DNA from 3 places in the Streptomyces sp. NPDC091281 genome. Region 3 is predicted to be linked to each of the others. Evidence: riboswitches for the same ligand, from Rfam matches in the RefSeq annotation. Region 3 holds a riboswitch; each other region holds the start of a gene.
The links. Region 3 has a riboswitch for thiamine pyrophosphate ahead of thiO (glycine oxidase ThiO). Riboswitches for the same ligand answer to the same signal wherever they lie in the genome.

Region 1: linked by a shared signal. The riboswitch ahead of ACIQPQ_RS36180 (thiamine ABC transporter substrate binding subunit) and the one ahead of thiO (glycine oxidase ThiO) in region 3 are both predicted to bind thiamine pyrophosphate.
Region 2: linked by a shared signal. The riboswitch ahead of thiC (phosphomethylpyrimidine synthase ThiC) and the one ahead of thiO (glycine oxidase ThiO) in region 3 are both predicted to bind thiamine pyrophosphate.

The regions. Positions count from the first base shown of each region.
Region 1 is NZ_JBIVUY010000020.1:57,753-63,380, reverse strand. Features, by position in the region: gene ACIQPQ_RS36190 (ABC transporter ATP-binding protein) at 1-148, opposite strand, end outside; gene ACIQPQ_RS36185 (ABC transporter permease) at 148-1,854, opposite strand; gene ACIQPQ_RS36180 (thiamine ABC transporter substrate binding subunit) at 1,830-2,930, opposite strand; TPP riboswitch at 3,016-3,123, opposite strand; gene rlmN (23S rRNA (adenine(2503)-C(2))-methyltransferase RlmN) at 3,162-4,268, opposite strand; gene ACIQPQ_RS36170 (phosphatidate cytidylyltransferase) at 4,441-5,628, opposite strand, start outside.
Region 2 is NZ_JBIVUY010000008.1:171,211-176,838, reverse strand. Features, by position in the region: gene ACIQPQ_RS21990 (YibE/F family protein) at 1-1,363, opposite strand, end outside; TPP riboswitch at 1,435-1,624, shown strand; gene thiC (phosphomethylpyrimidine synthase ThiC) at 1,617-3,419, shown strand; gene ACIQPQ_RS21980 (VWA domain-containing protein) at 3,622-5,133, shown strand; gene ACIQPQ_RS21975 (hypothetical protein) at 5,409-5,628, opposite strand, start outside.
Region 3 is NZ_JBIVUY010000001.1:951,329-956,956, forward strand. Features, by position in the region: gene ACIQPQ_RS04180 (thiazole synthase) at 1-601, opposite strand, end outside; gene thiS (sulfur carrier protein ThiS) at 605-829, opposite strand; gene thiO (glycine oxidase ThiO) at 826-1,998, opposite strand; TPP riboswitch at 1,996-2,107, opposite strand; gene ACIQPQ_RS04195 (hypothetical protein) at 2,180-2,530, shown strand; gene ACIQPQ_RS04200 (NAD(P)/FAD-dependent oxidoreductase) at 2,563-3,864, shown strand; gene ACIQPQ_RS04205 (Rv2175c family DNA-binding protein) at 4,008-4,373, shown strand; gene thiE (thiamine phosphate synthase) at 4,519-5,166, shown strand; gene metF (methylenetetrahydrofolate reductase [NAD(P)H]) at 5,340-5,628, shown strand, end outside.

The sequences.
Region 1 (5,628 bases), on a different contig from region 3:
TGCCGCTGGGCCCGAGCACGCACACCACCTCGTGTGCGGCGACGGCGAGGTCGAGGGCGTCGAGGGCGGCCCGCTCCCCGAACCGCACGGTGGCGCCCTCGGTGCGCAGCAGGACGGCCGCGTCGGGCCGGTCGGTGGTCGGCGGCATCAGAACTCCCCCGTCCGGTCGGTGCGCAGCCGTTCCAGCACCAGCAGGGAGACCGCGCAGACCAGCATCAGAATCGTCGAAAGGGCCATGGCCTGGCCGTAGTTGGTCGCTCCGGCGCGGCCGAGGAGGCGGGCCACGGCGACCGGGAGGGTCGGGTTGTCGGGGCGGGCGATGAACACGGTGGCGCCGAACTCGCCGAGCGACACGGCGAACGCGAACCCGGCGGCGACCAGCAGGGCGCGCCGCACCAGCGGCAGGTCGACCTCCCGCCACACCCGCCAGGGCGAGGCGCCGAGCACGGCGGCGGCCTCCCGGAGGCGGCCGTCGACGGCGCGCAGCACGGGCAGCATGGTCCGCACGACGAACGGCACCCCGACCAGCGCCTGCGCGAGCGGGACGAGGACCCAGGAGCTGCGCAGGTCCAGCGGCGGCTTGTCGAGGGTGATGAGGAAGCCGAAGCCGACGGTCACGGCGGACACGCCGAGGGGCAGCATCAGCAGCGCGTCGAAGCCGCGGACCAGGCGTCCGGCGTCGCGCCGGGTGAGGGCCGCCGCCGCGAGCGACCCGATCACCAGGGCGATCGCGGTGGCCGCCGCCGCGTACTCCAGGGAGTTGGCGACCGCCTCGATCGGCGGGACGAGGAAGACGCCGCCGTCCTCGTGGGTCAGTGCCCGGTACGAGGAGAGGCCGCCGTCGAGGGAGCGCTGGACGAGGACGGCGAGGGGCAGCACGATCAGCGCGGCGACGGTGGCGAGGACGCCGGCCAGCAGCGCCCACTGCCCGGCCCCGCGCGGGCGGCGGGCGGTGACGGAGGCGTCGACCAGCCGCAGCGCGCTCTCCCGCCGCCGGACGGTGACGGCGTGCACGGCGAGGATCGCGGCGACGGCGGCGAACTGCACGAGGGTGAGGACGGCCGCCGTGGAGAGGTCGAAGATCTCGGAGGTCTGCCGGTAGATCTCGACCTCCAGGGTGGAGAAGGTGGGCCCGCCGAGGATCTGCACCACGCCGAAGGAGGTGAAGGTGAAGAGGAACACCATGAGGGCGGCGGCGGCCACCGCGGGGGCGAGCGCGGGCAGGGTGACCTGCCGCCAGGCGCGCAGCGGGGACGCGCCGAGCAGCCGGGCGGCCTCCTCCTGGCGGGGGTCGAGCTGCGCCCAGAGGCCGCCGACGGTGCGGACGACGACGGCGTAGTTGAAGAAGACGTGCGCGAGGAGGATCGCCCACACGGTGGTGTCGAGACGGACGCCCGCGAGGTCGTCGAGGAGTCCGCCGCGGCCGACGAGCGCCAGGAAGGCCGAGCCGACGACGACGGTGGGCAGGACGAACGGCACGGTGACGACGGCGCGGAGCAGGTCCTTGCCGGGGAAGGACAGCCGGGCGAAGACGTAGGCGGCGGGCAGGGCGATCAGCAGGGTGAGCGCGGTGGAGACGAGCGCCTGCCAGGTGGTGAACCACAGCACGTGCCGGATGTCGGAGCGGCCGAGGACGTCGAGGAGGCGCCCGAACTGCCAGCCGTCGCCGGTGTGCAGGCCGCGGCCGACGATCGCGGCGACGGGGTAGGCGAAGAAGACGCCGAAGAACGCGACGGGCAGCGCCATCAGGCCGAGCCGCGCCGCGCCCGCCCGCCGCCCGCCGCGCTTGGTGACGGCGGTGGCGGCGGACGGTCCGGCGGCCGGGTCGGCTACTTCAGTACGAGCGAGGTCCACGTCGAGACCCACTGGTCGCGGTCGGCGGCGATCTTCGCCGGTGCCATCGTCTCGGGGTCCTTGGCGGGGGGACCGTAGGCGCTGAACTCGGCGGGCACGGCCGCGCCGTTCAGCACCGGGTAGACGAACATGTTGAGCGGCATGTCCTCCTGGAACTCCTTGGAGACCATGAAGTCGATGAGGGCCTTGCCGCCCTCGCCGTTCTTCGCGTTGCTGAGGAGTCCGGCGAACTCGACCTGGCGGAAGCAGGTGCCGTTGGCGACGCCGGTGGGGGCGGTGGTGGGCTTGGGGTCGCCGTAGATGACCTCGGCGGGCGGCGAGGAGGCGTAGCTGACGACGAGCGGGCGGTCGGCGCCGGCCTTGCGGCCGCCCGCGGAGCCGGAGAACTCCTCGTTGTAGGCCTGCTCCCAGCCGTCGACGACCTTGACGCCGTTGGCCTTGAGCTTCTTCCAGTAGTCCTGCCAGCCGTCGTCGCCGTAGCGGGCGGCGGTGCCGAGGAGGAAGCCGAGGCCGGGCGAGGAGGTGGACACGTTCTCGGTGACCAGCAGGTTCTTGTAGGCGGGCTTGACGAGGTCGTCGAAGGTCGCGGGCGGGGCGAGCTGGTGGTCGGCGAAGTACTTCTTGTCGTAGTTGACGCAGATGTCGCCGTGGTCGACGGGCGTCACCCGGTGCTTGCCCCGGTCGAGCTGGTAGGCGGCGCCGACCTGGTCGAGTCCGGCGGCCTCGTACGGCTGGAAGAGGCCGTTGTCGAGGGCGCGGGAGAGCAGGGTGTTGTCGACGCCGAAGAAGACGTCGCCCTGCGGGTTGTCCTTGGTGAGGACGGCCTTGTTGACGGCCTGACCGGCGTCGCCGTCCTCCAGGACCTTGACCTTGTAGCCGGAGCGCTTCTCGAAGTCGGCGAGGACGTTCTTGGAGACGGCCCACGAGTTGTGGCTGACGAGCGTGACGGTCTTGGACCCGCCGCCGCTGTCCCCGCCGCCGTTGTCGTCCGAGGACCCGCACGCCGACAGCGTGACGAGCCCGAGGCCGACGGCCGCGGCGACGAGCGTTCTGGTGTGCCGGACGGTGATGTGCACGTGAAATGTCCTCCTGGGGGTGACCAGGAAGAGACGCGGCCCCGCCCGGACCTCCGGCGAGGAGGCCGCGGGCAGGGCGCAACAGCTCGAGTGATGACCGAACTTCCTACCCAGAATGACCTGGGCGAGGTTCAGAGGGTCTGCGGCCCGGTTGCCGCACTCTCAGCGCTGTGGCGCTCCCCTGTCGGAATATGAACTTGTCCGAAAAACGAAGGTCCTGCGTCGGCCAGACTACCGCTCGGTCGCGGCGAGCTGACCACACGCCCCGTCGATCTCCTGACCGCGGGTGTCCCGCACGGTCACGGGTACCCCGTGCGCGGCGATCGCCTCGACGAACGCCTTCTCGTCCTCGGGCCGCGACGCGGTCCACTTCGAGCCGGGGGTCGGGTTCAGCGGGATCAGGTTGACGTGCACCGGCCGACCCTTCAGCAGGCGGCCGAGCCGGTCACCGCGCCAGGCCTGGTCGTTGATGTCGCGGATCAGCGCGTACTCGATGGAGAGGCGGCGGCCGGACTTCTCGGCGTACCCGAAGCCCGCGTCGAGGACCTCGCGCACCTTCCACCGCGTGTTCACGGGGACGAGGGTGTCGCGCAGTTCGTCGTCCGGGGCGTGCAGCGAGATCGCCAGCCGGCACTTGAAGTCCTCGTCGGAGAACCGGTGGATGGCCGGGACGAGACCGACGGTGGAGACGGTGATGCCGCGCTGCGAGAGGCCGACGCCGTCGGGCGCGGGGTCGGTGAGGGCGCGGATCGCGCCGACGACCCGCTTGTAGTTGGCGAGCGGCTCGCCCATCCCCATGAACACGATGTTCGACAGCCGTGCCGGACCGCCCGGCACCTCCCCGTCGCGCAGGGCGCGCATGCCGTCGACGATCTGGTGCACGATCTCCGCGGTGGACAGGTTGCGGTCCAGACCGGCCTGCCCGGTCGCGCAGAACGGGCAGTTCATTCCGCATCCGGCCTGCGAGCTGATGCACATGGTGACCCGGTCCGGGTACCGCATCAGCACCGACTCCACGAGGGTGCCGTCGCCCATCCGCCACAGCGTCTTACGGGTGGTGCCCTGGTCGGTCGAGAGATGCCGTACGACGGTCATCAGCTCGGGCAGCAGCGCCTCGCGCAGCTTCTCGCGGGCACCGGCGGGGATGTCGGTCCACTCGGCGGGGTCGTGCGCGTACCGCGTGAAGTAGTGCTGCGACAGCTGCTTCGCCCGGAACGGCTTCTCACCGATCTCCGCCACCGCCTCCTTCCGCTCGGCGGGCGAGAGGTCGGCGAGGTGCCGCGGCGGCTTCTTGGCTCCGCGGGGGGCGACGAATGTGAGTTCTCCGGGCTTAGGCATGGCCGTACCAGTGTCGCAGATCGGCCGCGGTGCCCCCGCCGGGCTGTGGACGACCCCCGCGCCCGCACCGGAGGGCGGCGGGAAGCCGGGTGCGGGGGCGGACGGCCGCGGGCCCCCGCCCGGAAGGACGGAGGCCCGCGGCTGTGGCTGTGACGGTCGGACGGTCAGCCGGTCAGCCGGAGCCGACGAAGAGGACCAGGAGGAGCCAGACCACCGGCGCGGTGGGCAGGAGGCTGTCCAGGCGGTCCATGATGCCGCCGTGGCCGGGCAGCAGGCTGCCCATGTCCTTGATGCCGAGGTCCCGCTTGATCATGGACTCGCCCAGGTCGCCGAGGGTGGCGGTGGCCGCGACCGCGAGACCCAGCAGCAGGCCCTGCCACCAGGCGCCGTCGTCGATCAGGAACTCCATGCACAGCGCGCCCGCCACCATCGCGAACGCCACCGCGCCCAGCAGGCCCTCGCGGGTCTTGCCGGGGCTGATGCGGGGGGCGAGCTTGTGCTTGCCGAAGCGCCAGCCGACCGCGTACGCGCCGGTGTCGCTGACGACCGTGAGGAGCAGGAACGTCAGGACGCGCTTCGGACCGTCGTCGGCGGTGAGCATGAGCGCGACGAACGTGGCCAGGAACGGGACGTAGAACGCCGCGAAGACGCCCGCCGTGACGTCCTTGAGGTAGCCCTCCGGCGGCTCGGTCATCCGCCAGACCAGGACCGCCAGCGCGGTCAGGGCCATGGCGACCCAGGCACCCTCGGGACCCCGGACGTACCCGGCGACGACCATGGCGGCGCCGCCGACCGCGAGCGGCACCAGAGGCGCCTTGATGCCCTTGCGCTCGTCGAGCCTGCTGGTCAGCTCCCACAGGCCCACGACGACGGCGACCGCTATCACGCCGATGAAGACGGCCTTCACGACGAACAGCGACGCGATGATCACCGCGCCGAGCCCGACACCGACCCCTATGGCCGCGCCCAGGTCACGCCCCGCGCTCTTCTTCTGCGGTGCGGTCGCCGGTGGCGGGGCGTCGGGCATGGGCTCCGGTGGGGTCGCGTGCGCCGCACGGGGCGGCTGCGTCGGGTGGGTCGTGTCTCGGAACAGGGGACCGCCCAGCCGAGCGGCCCCCCGGTCGTCATCCTGGTTTCCGCCGTGTGCGGGTACGTCGGGGACGATGGGCATGGGGCGAGTCTGCTGCGCCTCAGGCGCATCGTACGCGGGACCCGCCGGAGCGGCCCCCTGGGCGGTCCCCGGAAACGGCCCGTGGCCGGTCGGCCGGCCGTGGACCGGCCCGTGGGCGTGCCCGTGCACGGGGTCGGCGCCGTAGCCGGGTCCGTGCGGGGCCGCGTGGGTCCCGCGGTCGTTGGGCTC
Region 2 (5,628 bases), on a different contig from region 3:
TCACGTCGTCCAGGACACCGAGCGAACCGATGATGATGCCCGCGAGCAGCAGACCGCTCATGTCGATCGTCGGATACAGACCGTGGATCAGACCGGTGTTGTCGTCCGTGTTCCCGGTCAGCGCGGCCCAGTCGATGAACCAGGAACCGAGGACGCCGATCAGCAGCAGCGAGATCAGCGTCCCGAGCACGGCCACCGAGGTGCGCGCCGAGAGACCGTGACACAGATAGAGGGCGATCAGCATGATCGCGCTGGCCCCGACGACCGCCACCGCCAGGGGGTTCGAGCCCTGGAGGATCGCGGGCAGGATGAAGAAGTTGAGGATGAGGAAGCTCATCGCGAGCGCGACCAGCGCCATCACCCCGCGCAGTCGCCCGACGACCACGACGGCGACCGCGAAGATGAGGGCGAGCAGGGTCATCGGCACCCGGCGGTTGATGTCGGTGACCGAGTACTGGAGGTCCTTCGGCGCGGAGGGCTCGTAGGCGACCACGACCTTCTGGCCCTCGTGCAACTGCCGTGACTGGTCCGGCTGGACGATCTCGGTGAAGGTGCGGCCCTTGTCCTTGCCCGTGTCCACCCGGATCGTGGCCCGCTTGCAGGTGCCGTTCGCCTGTTGTGCGGCGGAGGATCCCTCGGCGGTCGACGTGTCCCCGGTGGGCGTCCCGCCCGAGGCGTTCACCGACGAACAGCTCAGCTTCTCCACGGTGGTGACCGTCGCCTGCTGTGTCTGCCGGTCGAAGCCCACTCCGGTCCGCTCGTGCGCCGGGGCGCCACCCGGCCACAGCACGACCAGGCCCGCCAGCACCGCCACGGCGAACGGGATCAGCACCGCCGCGATGATCTTGCGCAGGTGCTGGGAGACGGGCGCCGCCGGGCCGTGACTGTGGCTGTGCCCGTGCCCGTGACCGCCTCCGGACGATCCGCCACGGTCCCCGGGCCCACCGTGGCCGTGGCCGTGCCCGCCCGAGCCGTCGCCGGGTCCGTCGTGGCCGCCCTGCCCCCCGTGGCCGCCGGCGCCGCTGGTCCCACCGGGACGGCCGCCCTCGCGGTGGCCGCCCGCGCCGGGGACGTTGCCGCCCACACGTGCGCCGTCGCCGTAACCCTCGTCCGGGCGGCGGCCGCTGTCGTGGCCGTGAGGGTGGCCGTGGCCAGGACCCTGGCCCTGGACACGGCCCTGGCCCCGGCCCTGGCCTCTGTCGTGCTCGTGGCGGCCGCCGAAAGTGGGGTCGCCGCCGTCGCTTCCGCCGAAGGCGCGGTCGTCGCCGAACCAGGACGACCCGCCCTGGGGGGCACCGGTTCCGCCGCCCGGTCCGAGGCGCGGTTCCGGCGGGGGAGAGGGGGGATGGGGAGTCGTGGTCACCGCCCGATCATCGCAAGAACGACAGAGGCCCACTGTTCACCGCGCCACAAAGGACGCTAGCGTGGTGACACCTTTGCACACGCGGGAGCTCGGAGCACCGGGCTGAGAGGGCGCTGACCTCCGTCTTCGCGATGTTTCACGTGGAACGCCATCACCACCGAGTGATGTTTCACATGAAACATCGGCAGGCGGTAGCCGCTGCGTCGACCGCTGAACCTGTTACCGGGTAATGCCGGCGTAGGGAGTAGGTCTCATGACCATCAAGGACGCACGCACGCCTGCCTCCGCGCAGACCTCGACCGAGGTCTCCGCACCCGACTCCGGGGAGGCCGGGAAGTCCATCGGCTGGCACAAGGCGTACGTCGAGGGCACCCGCCCCGACCTGCGGGTGCCGGTCCGTCAGGTGCATCTCACCAACGGCAAGTCCGTCACGCTGTACGACACCTCGGGCCCGTACACCGACCCCCATCAGGAGACCGACGTCCGCCGCGGGCTGCTGCCGCTGCGGGAGAACTGGATCATCTCGCGCGGGGACACCGAGGAGTACGCGGGGCGGCCCGTCCGCCCGGAGGACGACGGCATCAAGCACACCTCGCCGCGCGGCGGACTGCGCAACCTCGACGCGGTCTTTCCCGGGCGTCCGCGCCTGCCGCGCCGCGGCCGGGACGGGCGGGCGGTGACCCAACTCGCCTACGCGCGGCGGGGCGAGATCACCCCCGAGATGGAGTACGTGGCCCTCCGGGAGAACGTGGCACCCGAGGTGGTGCGGGAGGAGATCGCGGCCGGGCGGGCGGTCCTGCCCGCCAACGTCAACCACCCCGAGATCGAGCCGATGATCATCGGCAAGCGGTTCCTGGTGAAGGTCAACGCCAACATCGGCAACTCGGCGGTCACGTCCTCCATCGAGGAGGAGGTCGAGAAGATGACGTGGGCGACCCGCTGGGGCGCCGACACGGTCATGGACCTGTCCACCGGCCGGAACATCCACACCACGCGCGAGTGGGTGCTGCGCAACTCCCCCGTCCCCATCGGCACGGTGCCGCTGTACCAGGCGCTGGAGAAGGTCGACGGCAAGGCCGAGGAACTCACCTGGGAGATCTACAAGGACACCGTGATCGAGCAGGCCGAGCAGGGCGTGGACTACATGACGGTCCACGCGGGCGTGCGCCTGCCGTACGTGCCGCTGACGGCCAACCGCAAGACCGGCATCGTCTCGCGCGGCGGCTCGATCATGGCCGCGTGGTGCCTGGCCCACCACAAGGAATCGTTTCTCTACGAGCACTTCGAGGAACTCTGCGAGATCCTCGCGGCCTACGACGTCACGTACTCGCTCGGCGACGGTCTGCGGCCCGGCTCCATCGCGGACGCCAACGACGAGGCGCAGTTCGCGGAGTTGCGCACGCTCGGGGAACTCAACCGGATCGCGAAGCGTTTTCACGTACAGACCATGATCGAGGGCCCGGGACACGTCCCGATGCACAAGATCAAGGAGAACATCGACCTTCAGCAGGAGATCTGCGATGAAGCTCCGTTCTATACGCTCGGCCCGCTGACCACCGACGTCGCGCCGGCCTACGACCACATCACGTCCGGCATCGGTGCCGCGATGATCGCCTGGTGGGGCACGGCGATGCTCTGCTACGTCACGCCGAAGGAGCACCTCGGCCTGCCCAACCGGGACGACGTCAAGACCGGGGTCATCACCTACAAGATCGCCGCTCATGCCGCGGACCTCGCCAAGGGGCACCCCGGGGCGCAGGAATGGGACGACGCGCTGTCCGACGCCCGGTTCGAGTTCCGCTGGGAGGACCAGTTCAACCTGGCCCTCGACCCGGACACGGCACGGGAGTTCCACGACGAGACCCTGCCCGCGGAACCGGCCAAGACAGCCCACTTCTGCTCGATGTGCGGGCCGAAGTTCTGCTCGATGAAGATCTCGCAGGACATCCGGCGGCAGCACGGGGGCAGCCGGGCCGAGGTCGAGGAGGGCATGGCACAGAAGTCCAAGGAGTTCGCCGCCAACGGCAACAGGGTGTACCTGCCGCTGGCCACCTGACGCACGGGGACGGCGCTGCCCCCGTGCGCGACGGAGCACGGGGGCAGCGCCGTACGCGTCGGTCGAACGGTGGGGGTGAGGTGGATGGCGGGGTGCGCGGGGGACCGGAGTCGCGCCGTCGGAGGCTGTACTGCGGCTGGGGAGGGGCATCCGGCCCGTACCGGACGGTTGCTCTTCCGTGAGCGCTCGCCAGACTGGGCCCATGACAGTGCCATCCATGAGCAAGGGCGCCAACCTTCCGGTCGACGCGCCCGTCGTCCGCGCGGAGATCAGCTGGTCCACGGCGGGCGGGGGGCCGGACATCGACGTGTCGGCCCTGCTGCTCACCTCGGCCGGAAAGGTGCGGGACGACGCGGACTTCGTCTTCTACAACCAGCCGCGCCACGCCTCCGGGGCGGTCCTGCACCGGGGCAAGCGCGGCGACGCCGGCACCACGACCGACTCCGTGGAGGTGGACCTGCGGTCGCTGGAGGGCGCGGTCGACCGGGTGGAGATCTGCGCCTCGGCCGACGGGGGCACCTTCGGGCAGGTGACGGGGCTGACCCTGCGGTTGCTCGACGCGGCGGGCGGGACGGAGCTGGCGCGGTTCGAGATGCGGGGCGAGACGGAGACGGCCTTCATCGGCGGCGAGCTGTACCGGCGCGAGGGGCGGTGGAAGTTCCGCGCGGTCGGGCAGGGGTACGCCTCCGGACTCGCGGGCCTGGCCACGGACTTCGGGATCAGCGTGGACGAGGAGCCGGCGGCCCCGGCGCCTCCGGTCGTAGCGGGGCCGCCGTCCGCCCCGGCCCCGACGCCCACGGTCGTGTCGGCGCCCCTGGCCCCGCCGGCGTCCTCACCCGCGTCACCGCTCCCGCCCGTGCCCCAGTCCTCCCCCTCCCTCCCGCCCCAGGCCCCGCCCGTCCCGCCCGTCCCGGCCGTGCCGCCGACGGCTCCCTCTCCGGCTCCCCGCCTGACCAAGGGCGAGGAGCATCTCCCCGTCGACATGCGCAAGCGGCTGTCCCTGCGGAAGGAGCAGGTCGCGGTCAGTCTGAGCAAGCGCGGGGCTACGGGCGTGCGGGCCCGTATCGTGCTCGTGCTCGACGCCTCCGGCTCGATGTCGTTCCTCTACTCGCGGGGCGTGGTGGCGGACGTCGTGGAGCGGATGGCCGCGGTGGCGGCCCAGTTGGACGACGACGGCTCCCTTCAGGCCTGGACGTTCGCCTCCGAGGCGGCCCGGCTGCCCGACCTGAGCGTGGGCGAACTCCCGGAATGGCTGCGGCTGCACGTGCGGGTGGGGGAGATGAGCCTCTTCCGCCGGAACAAGAAGCCCCGCAAGGGGATGGAACCCGGCCAGGTCGACATGCGGACGATCGGCATCCAGAACGAGGAGCAGAAGGCGATCGCCCAGGTCAGGGACTTCGTACGGGCGAACCCGGCGAGCGATCCGACCCTGGTGCTGTTCTTCTCCGACGGCGGCGTCTACCGCGACGCCGTCATCGAGAAGGAGCTGCGCGCGGCGGTCGAGGAGCCGATCTTCTGGCAGTTCGTGGGCCTCGGCCGCTCGAACTACGGCGTCCTGGAACGGTTCGACACCCTGCCCGGCCGCCGCGTGGACAACGTGGGCTTCTTCGCCGTCGACGACATCAGCACCGTCCCGGACCAGGAGCTGTACGACCGGCTGCTGTCGGAGTTCCCGAGCTGGATCACCGCCGCCCGGCAGGCGGGCATTCTCTGACCCACGGCACCGCGCGAAGCCGGAACCGGAATGGGATCTGGACCCGGTGGCGGCGCGGCGCGCCGCCGCACAGGACAGCACCCCGCACGTCAGCGCCGCATACGTCAGCACCGCCCGGCGCGGCACCGCGCCCGGCGGCACGCTCCAGGGCGGCACGGTTCAGCGACGCGGTGTCCGTCCGGGCCGCCCGACCGTCCCTCCGGGCCGCCCGACCGTCCCTCCGGGCCGCCCGGCCGACGGCCTGCGCTCCCCCGGTGGGGACGCATGCCGCGGGCCTACTCCGGCCGGTGTTCCGGGCCGCCGAAGTCCGGGCTGGTGTAGTCCGGGCTGCTGAAGCTCGGGCGGGGGCCCGCCGCGGGTCCCCCGTCGGGGCTGGAGAAGCCGGGACGGTCGTAGCCGATCTTCGGCAGTCGGCCGGTGGGGGCCGGTGGGGTCGGTTCGGGGCGGAGCGTGGTGCTCGGACCGGCGGTCTCCAGGGCCTCGCGCAGGAACGGC
Region 3 (5,628 bases):
ACCCCAGCTCCATCGCCAGCGCCACGTCCGACGCCGTCCCGGCGCCCGCGTCCAGGATCACCGGCACGCGCGCGTGCTCCACGATCAGCTCGAAGTTGTGCGGGTTGCGGATGCCGAGCCCCGACCCGATCGGCGACCCCAGCGGCATCACCGCCGCGCACCCCGCGTCCTCCAGCTTCCGCGCCAGCACCGGATCGTCGTTGGTGTACGGCAGCACGGTGAACCCGTCGTCCACCAGGGTCTCCGCGGCCTCCAGCAGCTCGATCGGGTCGGGCAGCAGGGTCCGCTCGTCCGCGATGACCTCCAGCTTCACCACGTCGGTGCCGAGGGCTTCGCGCGCGAGGCGGGCCGTCAGCACCGCCTCCCCGGCCGTGTAGCAGCCCGCCGTGTTGGGCAGCACGCGGATGCCCAGCCGCTCCAGCACCGACAGCACCGACCCGTGCACCGACGGGTCCACCCGGCGCATCGCGACCGTGGTCAGCTCGGTGCCGGACGCGACGAGCGCCCGCTCCAGCACCTCCAGGCTCGGCGCGCCGCCGGTGCCCATGATCAGACGGGACGAGAAGGACGTACCGCCGAGGACGAACGGGTCGTCTGCCACGGGTCAGCCTCCCTGGACGGCCGTGAGGACTTCCACGCGGTCGCCGTCGGCGAGCGCGGTGACCGGCCACGCGCCGCGCGGCACGACCGTCTCGTTGAGCGCCGCCGCGACGCCCGACGGCGCCGGGGTCAGCGCGCGGACGACCGCGTCCAGGGCGGTGCCGGGCGCGACCTCGCGCCGCTCGCCGTTGACGGAGATGGTGACCGGGGACGGTGCGGGGGCGTTCATGCGGGCTGCTCCGAAGAAGTGCCGGACAGGATCGCGCCGAAGCGCTGGGGGGTGAAGGGCAGCGCCACCTCGGGCGCCTCGCCGGTGGTCAGGACGTGCGCCATCACGTCCCCGGTGACGGGGGTGAGCAGCACGCCGTTGCGGTAGTGCCCGGTGGCCAGCAGCAGGCCGGGCAGCCGGGTCGGGCCCAGCAGGGGGGCGTTGTCGGGGGAGCCCGGCCGCAGGCCCGCGCGGGTCTCCGTCAGGGGCAGTTCGGTGATGCCGGGCACCAGCTCGTGGGCGTCGCGCAGCAGTTCGTAGACCCCGCCCGCCGTCACCGTGGTGTCCCAGCCCAGTTCCTCGCTGGTGGCGCCGACGACCAGCTCGCCGTTGGCGCGCGGCACCAGGTAGACCTGGCTGCCGCGGACCACGGCCCGCACCGTGCGGGTCAGGAACGGCGCGTACCGCGGCGGCACCGTCAGCCGCAGCACCTGCCCCTTCACCGGCCGTACGGGAGGCAGCGCCGCCGCCGGGACGCCCGCGAGCCGCCCGCTGAGACTGCCGGCCGCCAGCACCACCTGGTCCGCGCCGAGCGCCGTGCCGTCGTCCGTGACCACCCCCGCCGCCCGGTCCGCCGTGACGGTCAGCCGCGCCGCCCGGGTCCGGTGGAAGGTCACGCCCGCCCGTTCGCAGGCCGCCACCAGCGCGACCGCCAGCCGCCGCGGGTCGATCTGGTGGTCACCGTCCACCCGCAGCCCGCCCCGCACCCCGGGCGCCAGCATCGGCTCCAGCCGACGGCACTCCCGGCCCGACAGCCACTCCGACGCCAGCCCCGACCGCCGCTGGAGGTCGTGGAGTTCCCGCAGATGGGCCCGGTCGTCGGCGTCCAGCGCCACCGCGAGCGTCCCGGACCGGCGGTAGCCGAGGTCGTGCCCGGTCAGGTCGGTCAGCTCGGCGGCGAACGCCGGATAGCGGCGCGCCGACTCCAGGTTGAGGCCGAGCAGGGTCTGCTCGCCGTGGTGCAGCTCGGTCACCGCGGCCAGCATCCCGGCCGCCACCCACGCCGCCCCGCCGCCCGGCTCCGGGTCCAGCACCGCCGTGCCGAGACCGCGCTGCGCGGCCCGCCAGGCCGTGACCAGGCCGATGATCCCGCCCCCGACGACGAGGACGTCGGATGTTCGTGAGGACATGGGCGTCCAGCCCCTCCCTTCGCCGGCATGACCCGGATCAGGTTCGTACGGTCGGAGGCCGCCAGCCTCCCTCTCAGCCCGGTGCGTCCGGGCTCCCGCGAGTGCTCTACGGTGGCCAGCCTAGTCGCACGCTCCGCGCCCCGGTAAGGGAGCGCCCCCTCCCCGGAAGGGAGCCCCCGCCGTGGCCCGGTCCCTCGACGGTCTCGTCCTCGCCCCCGTCGCCGACCAGGCACCCGGCCAGGTCGGCACCGGCACCCGCTTCGCCTACCACGAGCGGGACGGCGTGATCTGGGCCGACTACGCGGGCGGGGACGTCGTACGCGGCCATCTGCTGGGTACCCGGGAAGGTGACCGGCTCGACTTCCGGTACACGCAGCTCACGCGGGACGGCTCCACGGCCGGCGGGCACTGCGTCTCCACCGTCGTCGAGCTGCCCGACGGGCGGGTGCGCCTCGACGAGAGCTGGCAGTGGGAGTCGCGGCCCGGCCGCGGGACCAGCGTTGTGGAGCAGGTCACGGAGCACGGCCGCTGACTGACCCTCCGTCAGCTGTCTAAGGTGATCAGGTGAGCGAGCAGACGCGGGACGCGGCACCGACAGCAGCGCCGGAACCAGCGCCGGAGACGGGCGGCCCCGGCAGACCGGATCGGCCCGGCGGGCGGCGGGTGGTCGTCGTCGGGGCGGGCATGGCCGGGGTGCAGACCGCCGTCGCCCTGCGCGAACAGGGCTTCGACGGCACGGTGACCCTCGTCGGCGCCGAACCCCACCAGCCCTACGACCGGCCCCCGCTCTCCAAGGCCGTCCTCCTCGGCAAGGCCGAGGGCTCCGCCTTCGACGTCGACTTCGAGAGCCTCGGCGTCGACCTCCGGCTCGGCAGCGAGGCCCTGGGCCTGCGCCCCGCCGACCGTGAACTGGACACCTCCGCCGGGCCCGTCCCGTACGACGTCCTGGTCCTCGCCACCGGCGCCGAACCGCTGCGCCTGCCCGGCACCGACGGCGTGCCCGGCGTCCACCTGCTGCGCACCCTGGACGACGCCGAACGGCTGCGGCCCGTCCTCGCCGCCCGGCACGACGTGGTGGTGGTCGGCGCGGGCTGGATCGGCGCCGAGTTCGCCACCGCCGCGCGCGAGGCGGGCTGCGCGGTCACCGTCGTCGAGGCCGCCGACCGGCCGCTCGCGGGCGCGCTGCCCGCCGAGGTCGCCGCCCCGATGGCCGCCTGGTACGCCGACAGCGGCACCGACCTGCGCACCCGCACGCGCGTCACCCGCGTCGAACCCGGCGCGGTCCTCCTGGACGACGGCTCCCGGCTGCCCGCCGACGCCGTCGTGGTCGGCATCGGCGCCCGCCCCGCCACCGCCTGGCTCGCCGGGTCCGGCGTGGAACTGGGCCCCCAGGGCGAGATCGTCGCCGACGCCCACCTGCGCACCGGCCTGCCCGACGTCCACGCCGTCGGCGACTGCGCCTCCTTCCCGTCCGGCCGCTACGGCGAGCGGCTCCTCGTCCACCACTGGGACAACGCCCTCCAGGGCCCGCGCACGGTCGCCGCCAACATCGTCGGCGACCCCACCGGTGAGCCCCCGGAGGTCTACGACCCGGTCCCGTACTTCTGGTCCGAGCAGTTCGGCCGCTTCGTCCAGTACGCCGGACACCACACCGCCGCCGACACCACCCTGTGGCGCGGCGACCCCACCGGCCCCGCCTGGACCGTCTGCTGGCTGCGCGAGGGCCGCCTGATCGCCCTGCTCGCCGTCGGCCGCCCCCGCGACCTGGCCCAGGGCCGCAAGCTCATCGAGGCGGGCGCGAGGATGGACCCGGAACTGCTCATCGATCCGGCGCGGCCTCTGAAGGGGGCCACGGCCACGGCTTGAGGCCGGGGGGTTCGGCGAGGGGGTTCGTGGGGGCGGCCACCGCATCCCCCGCCCCCCCCCGCACCTGGCCGCTCCCGTCCGTCGGAGACCCGGTCGGTGGGGCTCGGGTACCGGGTGTCGGTGGGGGATGGCAGTCTTGAGGGGTGACCGAGATCGACGCAAAGACCGATGCCCTCGTCCCCGCCTGGCTCACCCTGCCCGACATCGCGGAGATGCTCGACATCGAGGTGACCCGGGTCCGGCAGCTGCTCCGGGACGGCCAGCTCATCGCCGTGCGCCGCGGCGAGAACCGCGCGCTGCACGTGCCCGCCGCCTTCATCGACGAGGACAAGGTCGTCAAGGGCCTGGTCGGGACCCTGACGCTGCTGCGGGACGACGGCTTCTCCGACGAGGAGATGCTGGAGTGGCTCTTCACCCCCGACCCGTCCCTGCCGGGCACCCCGGCGCAGGCCCTCAGCGAGAACCGCGGCACGGAGGTCAAGCGCCGCGCCCAGGCCCTCGCGGTCTGACCCGCGGCACCCCGGCCCGCAGCACTCCGTAACGACAGCACCGACTGCACCGACCGGCGCACGGCCGCGGCGATCCCGCCGCGGCCGGGACGCCGTGGCGCCGGGACCCTCCTGGCGCGTGACCGTCCCAGGGGGGACCCCAGCCATGCCCGACACCGCCCGCGCCCGCCTCTCCGGCGCCCGCCTCTACCTCTGCACCGACGCCCGCAGGCGCCAGGGCGACCTCCCCGAATTCCTGGACGCGGTCCTCGCCGCCGGGGTCGACATCGTGCAGCTGCGCGACAAGGGCATGGAGGCCGCCGAGGAACTGGAGCACCTGGCGGTGTTCGCCGACGCCTGCGCCCGCCACGGCAGGCTGCTCGCCGTCAACGACCGGGCCGACGTCGCCCACGCCGCCGCCTCCGACGTCCTCCACCTCGGCCAGGGCGACCTGCCCGTCCCCGCCGCCCGCGCGATCCTCGGCCCCGACGTCCTGATCGGCCGCTCCACCCATTCGGCGGCCGAGGCCGATGCCGCCGCCGTCCAGGACGGCGTGGACTACTTCTGCACCGGCCCCTGCTGGCCCACCCCCACCAAGCCCGGCCGCCACGCCCCCGGCCTGGACCTCGTCCGCCACACCGCCGCCCTCGGCACCGCACGCCCCTGGTTCGCCATCGGCGGCATCGACCTCGGCACCCTCGACGCGGTGCTGGAGGCGGGCGCCCGCCGGGTCGTCGTCGTCCGGGCGATCACCGAGGCCGACGACCCCGGCGCCGCCGCCGCCACGTTCGCGCAGCGCCTCCGGGACCACTGAGCCACCCACCCGAGCCATCCACGCCGGGCGCCCGCCGTCCAGAGCGGTTCCGGACAGAAAGCGCTGCTCGGCGGGGCCGCGCGGCTGTCCAAGGGGTGGACAACAGTCCGGCAATTCGGGCAAATATCCGAGATCCGGTGGGGAGAGCCCCTCGCCCTGGCTAACCTGCGGGTATGGCCCTCGGAACCGCCTCCACCAGGACGGACCGCGCGCGTACCGTGCGCGACATCCTGGCTGCCGGCAAGACGACGTACTCGTTCGAGTTCTACGCGCCGAAGACGCCCAAGGGCGAGCGAAGTCTGTGGGACGCCCTCCGCCGGGTCGAGGCGGCGGCCCCCGACTTCGTCTCCGTGACCTACGGCGCGGGCGGCACCACGCGCGCGACCACGGTCAAGGAGACCCAGCAGATCGTCGCCGACACGACGCTCACCCCGGTCGCCCACCTCACGGCCGTCGACCACT